DNA from 2 places in the Streptomyces sp. NBC_00224 genome. Region 2 is predicted to be linked to the other one. Evidence: riboswitches for the same ligand, from Rfam matches in the RefSeq annotation. Region 2 holds a riboswitch; the other holds the start of a gene.
What was found. Region 2 has a riboswitch for glycine ahead of gcvP (aminomethyl-transferring glycine dehydrogenase). Riboswitches for the same ligand answer to the same signal wherever they lie in the genome.

Region 1: it holds a riboswitch for glycine, as region 2 does, so the genes downstream of both, gcvT (glycine cleavage system aminomethyltransferase GcvT) here and gcvP (aminomethyl-transferring glycine dehydrogenase) in region 2, are expected to answer to the same signal.

Annotation. Positions count from the first base shown of each region.
Region 1 covers NZ_CP108106.1:6,295,723-6,299,120, reverse strand. Annotated here, with positions in the region: gene OG965_RS28245 (enhanced serine sensitivity protein SseB) at 1-194, opposite strand, end outside; gene OG965_RS28240 (AAA family ATPase) at 374-1,003, opposite strand; glycine riboswitch at 1,133-1,255, shown strand; gene gcvT (glycine cleavage system aminomethyltransferase GcvT) at 1,399-2,511, shown strand; gene gcvH (glycine cleavage system protein GcvH) at 2,581-2,958, shown strand; gene glyA (serine hydroxymethyltransferase) at 2,982-3,398, shown strand, end outside.
Region 2 covers NZ_CP108106.1:2,056,530-2,059,927, forward strand. Annotated here, with positions in the region: gene gcvP (aminomethyl-transferring glycine dehydrogenase) at 1-1,932, opposite strand, end outside; glycine riboswitch at 2,127-2,224, opposite strand; gene OG965_RS09185 (PRC-barrel domain-containing protein) at 2,337-2,717, shown strand; gene OG965_RS09190 (DNA polymerase IV) at 2,630-3,398, opposite strand, start outside.

The sequences.
Region 1 (3,398 bases), 4.2 Mb from region 2:
ATCTCCATGGTGGGGAGGTCGAGGTCGGCGCTGTCCCGGCTGCCGCCGTTGGGGAGGGGGATCCAGACGGGGTTGCGGCCGAGGACCTCTATCAGGCGGGGGCCCGCACCCGGGACGCCGAGCGAGGCGGCCAGCGCCTCCTCCAGCTCGTTGCCCGGCCAGCCTCCGCCGCCCTGGGGGTGCGGGAATTCCATGTGCCTGTCCTTTGTCTGCGTGCCGTCTTGGGCTGGTCGCGCCCGCGCGGCGGAGCCGCAAATGTCACAGCCCCGCGCCCCTAGGGGGTACGGCGGGTCGCGCCCCCGCGGCGGAGCCGCAAATGGCACAGCCCCGCGCCCCTGAAAACAGGGGGGTGTGGATCCCCCGTACCGAAACCTTAGCGGCGCGTAGCGCTCTCCCCGAAAGCGATTCGGCCCACGGTCTCCGCCGCCGTGCGGTCCAGCAGTACCGCCGACGCCACCCCCCGGGGCAGGCGGCCCTCCGCCACCGCCGCTATCAGCCGGGGCACCGCCCTGGCGTGGCGGGCGAAGGCGTACGAGGAGACCTTGCGGCCGCGGGCCACCTGGCCCGCCAGGGCCGTCTCCGGGGTGACGTCGAGGAGCACCAGGTGCAGTGAGCGGCCCTCCCGTGCCGCACCCTTCGCCAGCGACCAGCGCACCCAGGCGTGGGTGCCGCAGTCGTGGACGGCGAGGCCCCCGCCCGACCGCAGCGCCCGGTGCATCCGCAGGAAGTGGGCGACCCGCACCACCGGGCGGTACAGCGCGTACGGCACACCGCCCATCCTGGCCTCCCAGGCGCGGCGGGTGTCCTGCGAGTCGATGCCGACGCCGGTGACGGCCCGGCGCAGCAGAGTCGTCTTGCCGCTGCCGGGCAGGCCGGAGACCACCACCACGTCCCCCTCGGCGAACCGGAGCGTGTGCGGTGAGCGACCGTCCCGGCCGCGCAGGTCCCGTACCGCCGGAACCGGGACCTCCGCCTGCGCCGCCGCCGTCGTGTGAACCGTCATCGGTGCTCCCCCTGCCGGGTCGGACGACCCTTTCCCCATGCGCGTAAAAGGATGGTAATGAGACTCAGGTGATGTGATGCCCGGGGGAGGCGTGCAATGATGTGCGCGCCAAACTGCATACCGGCCGCTTGAATCCACGCGGGAGAGTCCCCAGCAGTTCCCCCAAGGCCCCAGAAGGCCGGGAGGATCGCGGGGCGCCGAAGGAGCAAGTCCCTCCCTTGAATCTCTCAGGCCCCGTACCGCGTGGATGAGGCAGATCTGAAAAGCGGGCCGCACGTTCTCAGACGGCGCGGCTCCACCCAAGGTGCAAGCCGGGTCTCCCGGCGAACCTCTCAGGTTCCGATGACAGATGGGGAGGATCGTCCTCGCCGTCATGCCCTGGGAGCCACACCCTCATGAGCAATCCCCGTCTCACCGCCCTTGACGCAACTCACCGTTCGCTGGGCGCGACCATGACCGACTTCGCCGGCTGGGACATGCCGCTGCGGTACGGCAGCGAGCGCGACGAGCACAACGCCGTCCGTACCCGGGCCGGTCTCTTCGACCTCTCCCACATGGGCGAGATCACCGTCACCGGCCCGGACTCCGTCAAGGCGCTGGACTACGCGCTGGTCGGCAACATGAGCACCATCGGCGTGGGCCGCGCCCGCTACACGATGATCTGCCAGGAGGACGGCGGCATCGTCGACGACCTGATCGTCTACCGCCTCGGCGAGGACGAGTACATGGTCGTCGCCAACGCCGGCAATGCCCAGATCGTGCTGGACGCGATCACCGAGCGCGCGGCCGCCTTCGACGCGGTCGTACGGGACGACCGGGACGCCTACGCCCTCCTCGCCATTCAGGGCCCCGAGTCCCCCGGCATCCTGAAGTCGCTCACCGACGCCGACCTGGACGGCCTGAAGTACTACGCGGGCCTGCCCGGCACCGTGGCCGGTGTCCCGGCGCTGATCGCCCGTACGGGCTACACCGGCGAGGACGGCTTCGAGCTCTTCGTGGCCCCGGCCGACGCCGAGCAGCTGTGGCGCGCGCTCACCGACGCGGGCAAGGACGCGGGCCTGGTGCCGTGCGGTCTGTCCTGCCGCGACACGCTGCGCCTGGAGGCGGGCATGCCGCTGTACGGGCACGAGCTGACCACCGCGCTCACCCCGTTCGACGCGGGGCTCGGCCGGGTCGTGAAGTTCGAGAAGGAGGGCGACTTCGTGGGCCGCAAGGCCCTGGAGGCCGCCGCCGAGCGCGCCGCCGCCAAGGCCCCGCGCAAGCTGGTCGGCCTGATCGCCGAGGGCCGCCGGGTGCCGCGCGCCGGATTCTCCGTGGTCACGGGGGGCGAGGTCGTCGGCGAGGTCACCTCGGGCGCCCCGTCGCCGACGCTGGGCAAGCCGATCGCCATGGCGTACGTGGACGCCGCGCACGCCGCACCGGGCACCTCCGGCGTCGGCGTCGACATTCGCGGTACGCATGAGCCGTACGAGGTCGTGGCGCTGCCGTTCTACAAGCGCCAGAAGTGACCCCTCGCACACGCACCGCAAGACTTCTCTGTTCACCACCACTCCCCCTCGTACAGGAGAATTCAGGTCATGAGCAACCCCCAGCAGCTGCGCTACAGCAAGGAGCACGAGTGGCTGTCGGGCGCCGAGGACGGCGTCTCGACGGTCGGCATCACGGAGCACGCGGCCAACGCGCTCGGTGACGTGGTGTTCGTCCAGCTCCCGGAGGTCGGTGACACGGTGACCGCGGGCGAGACCTGCGGCGAGCTGGAGTCGACCAAGTCGGTCAGCGACCTGTACTCCCCGGTCACGGGCGAGGTCGTCGCCGCCAACCAGGACGTCGTGGAGGACCCGTCGCTGGTGAACTCCGCCCCGTTCGAGGGTGGCTGGCTGTTCAAGGTGCGCGTCACGGACGAGCCGGGCGACCTGCTCTCCTCCGACGAGTACACCGCCTTCACCGCCGGCTGACCTACCACTCCAGGGATCTTCTGATGTCGCTTCTGAACCAGTCCCTCCATGAGCTGGACCCGGACGTCGCCGCCGCCGTCGACGCCGAGCTCCACCGTCAGCAGTCCACCCTCGAAATGATCGCCTCGGAGAACTTCGCTCCGGTCGCGGTCATGGAGGCCCAGGGCTCGGTCCTCACCAACAAGTACGCCGAGGGCTACCCGGGGCGCCGCTACTACGGCGGCTGCGAGCACGTCGACGTGGTCGAGCAGATCGCGATCGACCGCATCAAGGCGCTCTTCGGCGCCGAGCACGCCAACGTGCAGCCGCACTCGGGTGCCCAGGCGAACGCGGCCGCGATGTTCGCGCTGCTCAAGCCGGGCGACACGATCATGGGCCTGAACCTGGCCCACGGCGGTCACCTGACCCACGGCATGAAGATCAACTTCTCCGGCAAGCTC
Region 2 (3,398 bases):
GCGGTACTGCTCGATCTTGGCGCGCAGGTCGGCGATGTCGACCTCGCCGTCGTCGGCGGTCTTCACCACGACGACCTTCATACCGGCCATCACGGCGCTGGCGGCGTTGGTGCCGTGCGCGGAGGACGGGATGAGGCAGACCGTGCGCTGCTCGTCGCCGTTGGCCCGGTGGTAGGCGCGGACCGCGAGCAGACCCGCGAGCTCGCCCTGCGAACCGGCGTTGGGCTGGATCGACACCGCGTCGTACCCGGTGACCTCGGCGAGGCGCTCCTCCAGCTCGTGGATGAGCGTGAGGTAGCCCCCGGCCTGCTCGGCCGGCGCGAAGGGGTGCATCTGGCCGAACTCGGGCCAGGTGACCGGCTCCATCTCGGTGGTCGCGTTCAGCTTCATGGTGCAGGAGCCGAGCGGGATCATGCCGCGGTCCAGCGCGTAGTCGCGGTCGGCGAGCTTGCGCAGGTAGCGCAGCATCGCGGTCTCGGAGCGGTGCTGGTGGAAGACCGGGTGGGTCAGGACGTCGTCGGTGCGCAGCAGCGCGCCCGGCAGCGTGTCCGCGGCCGCGGTGTCCAGCGCCTCGATGTCGCCCTCGGCGCCGAAGGCGGCCCAGACGGCGGCGACGCGGTCGCGGTCGGTGGTCTCGTCGCAGGCGATCGAGACGGTGTCGGCGTCGACCAGGTACAGGTTGACCCCGCCGTCACGGGCGGCGGCGACGGCCTCGGCGGCCTTGCCGGGGACCCGGACGGTCAGCGTGTCGAAGTACGAGCCGTGCACGACCTCCACACCGGCGGCGCGCAGCCCCTCGGCGAGGATCACCGCGTACCGGTGGGTGCGGCGGGCGATCTGCCGCAGGCCGTCCGGACCGTGGTAGACCGCGTACATGCCCGCCATGACGGCGAGCAGGACCTGCGCCGTACAGATGTTGCTGGTGGCCTTCTCGCGGCGGATGTGCTGCTCGCGGGTCTGCAGGGCCAGGCGGTACGCCCGGTTGCCGTCCGCGTCGACGGAGACGCCGACCAGGCGGCCGGGCAGGCTGCGGGCGAACTTCTCCTGGACCGCCATGTAGCCGGCGTGCGGGCCGCCGAAGCCCATCGGGACGCCGAAGCGCTGGGTGGTGCCCACCGCGATGTCCGCGCCGAGCTCGCCGGGCGAGGTCAGCAGGGTCAGGGCGAGCAGGTCGGCGGCGACGGTGACGATCGCGCCCAGCTCGTGGGCCTCGTCGATGACCGGCTTGAGGTCGCGGACCTGGCCGGAGGCGCCCGGGTACTGGAGCAGCACACCGAAGACACCGCGCTCGGCCACCTCGGCCGGGATGCCGTGGCTCAGGTCGGCGACGACGACCTCGACACCGGTCGGCTCGGCGCGCGTCTCTATGACGGCGACGGTCTGCGGCAGCGTGTCCGCGTCGACGAGGAAGACCCCGCCCTTGACCTTGCCGACGCGGCGCGAGAGCGCGAGCGCCTCGGCGGCCGCGGTGCCCTCGTCGAGCAGCGAGGCGCCGGAGGTGGGCAGCCCGGTGAGGTCGGCGACGACGGTCTGGAAGTTGAGCAGCGCCTCCAGACGGCCCTGCGAGATCTCCGGCTGGTACGGCGTGTACGCGGTGTACCAGGCCGGGTTCTCCATGACGTTGCGCAGGATCACCGGCGGGGTGAACGTGCCGTAGTAGCCCAGGCCGATCATCGGGGCCAGGACCTTGTTGCGGTCGGCGAGAGTACGCAGCTCGGCCAGGACCTCGGCCTCGGTGCGGGCGCCGGGCAGACCCAGCGCCTCGGCGCTCTTGATCACGTCCGGCACGGCCGCGGCGGTCAGCTCGTCGAGCGAGCCGTAGCCGACCTGCGCGAGCATCTTCGCCTGGGCCTCGGCGTCGGGCCCGATGTGACGCTGCTCGAAGGGGATGCCACGCTCTAGCTCGGTGAGCGGCATGCGGTTGGCGGTCATAACGGAGGCCTCCTGGTCTGCACGACCTGCGAGGGGCACCACGGCGCGGATGCCCGGACGGCCTCCCCCTCTGTCATCTCAACCTGAGAGTTTCACCGGGGCGCGTGGGGGCGTCCCGGCTTTCACCGTCGGTGAGGAAGGGTGCGCGCACAGGCGTATGCCCGCACGTCCCCCGTCCTGCTTTCCAGAGTGACCTCGTCCGCGCGGTACGTGTGCCTGAGAGATTCCGGGGAGGATTTGCTCCTTCGGCGCCTCCGGACTTCTTTCCGAAGGACTCTCCCGCGCGGGGTCAGCAGCCATCGCCAGGGTACCAGCGCGTTCAGGCCCTGATCCTTCGAGTGGCCGACGCCCGCGATGTGCACTTTCGTAGTACTTACGAGCAGTTGCGACCAGTTGGAGGGACCGTGCAGACCGATATCGATCCGCGCAGCCTGATCGGCCGCAAGGCGTTCGACCGCAACGGCAACAAGATCGGCACGGTGGACGAGGTCTACCTCGACGACGCCACCGGAGTGCCCGAGTGGGCCGCCGTACGCACCGGCCTGTTCAGCCGGGACGCCTTCGTCCCGCTGGAGCCCAGCACCCTCGTCGACGAGGGCCTGCACATCCCCTACGACCGGGCGCTGATCAAGGACGCTCCCGACTTCGGCGTCGGCCGCCACCTCTCCCCCGAACAGGAGCTGCAGCTCTACCACCACTACGGTCTGGACATCGCCGCCCCCGATCCGCTCCCCGGCCCCGACCGGGACTTCGGACGGCTCGCGGGCGAGGAGGACGACACCTGACCCTCCGCGCCACCCGCCTCCGCCTCCGCGTCCCCTGGCCCGGCCACCAGCGGCAGCGGCTCGGACGGCTCCAGGTCGGGGTCGTCCACCCGGAACGTCCGCACCCGTCCGGGCACGGTCGCCGTGGGCGTCTCGAACCGGACGGTCACCCGCCCCACCCCGCTGCCCTGCACCCAGCCGGGGCCGAACTCGCGGTGGCGCACATCGTGCCCGGCCACCCAGCGCCGCTCTGCCGGGTCCGCCGCCTCCGCCTGCTCGGGGGCGGCCGGAGCCGTCTCCGCCTCGACGGCCGCCTCCTCCACCGCCTCCCGCTCACCGGCCGCCTGGGCGAAGAGGTCCTCCTGCGTGAAGTCCGCGAGGCCGCTGACCCCGACCCCCAGGAGGCGCACGCCGCCCGTCGTGTCCACGGAGTCGAGCAGCCGGCCGGCCGCCTCGCGCACCACCGCGGGGTCGTCCGTGGGCCCCCTGAGCGTCTCCGACCGGGTCAGCGTCGAGAAGTCGTACCTGCGGACCTTCAGGACGATCGTGCGGCCCGAGTGCCCGGACGCCCGCAGGCGCTGCACACACCGGTCGGCGAGCCGCCCCACCTCGTTCATCACCCGCACCCGGTCGTGCAGATCCACGTCGAAGGTGTCCTCGACCGACACGGATTTGGTGTCCCGCTCGGCCACCACCGGCCGG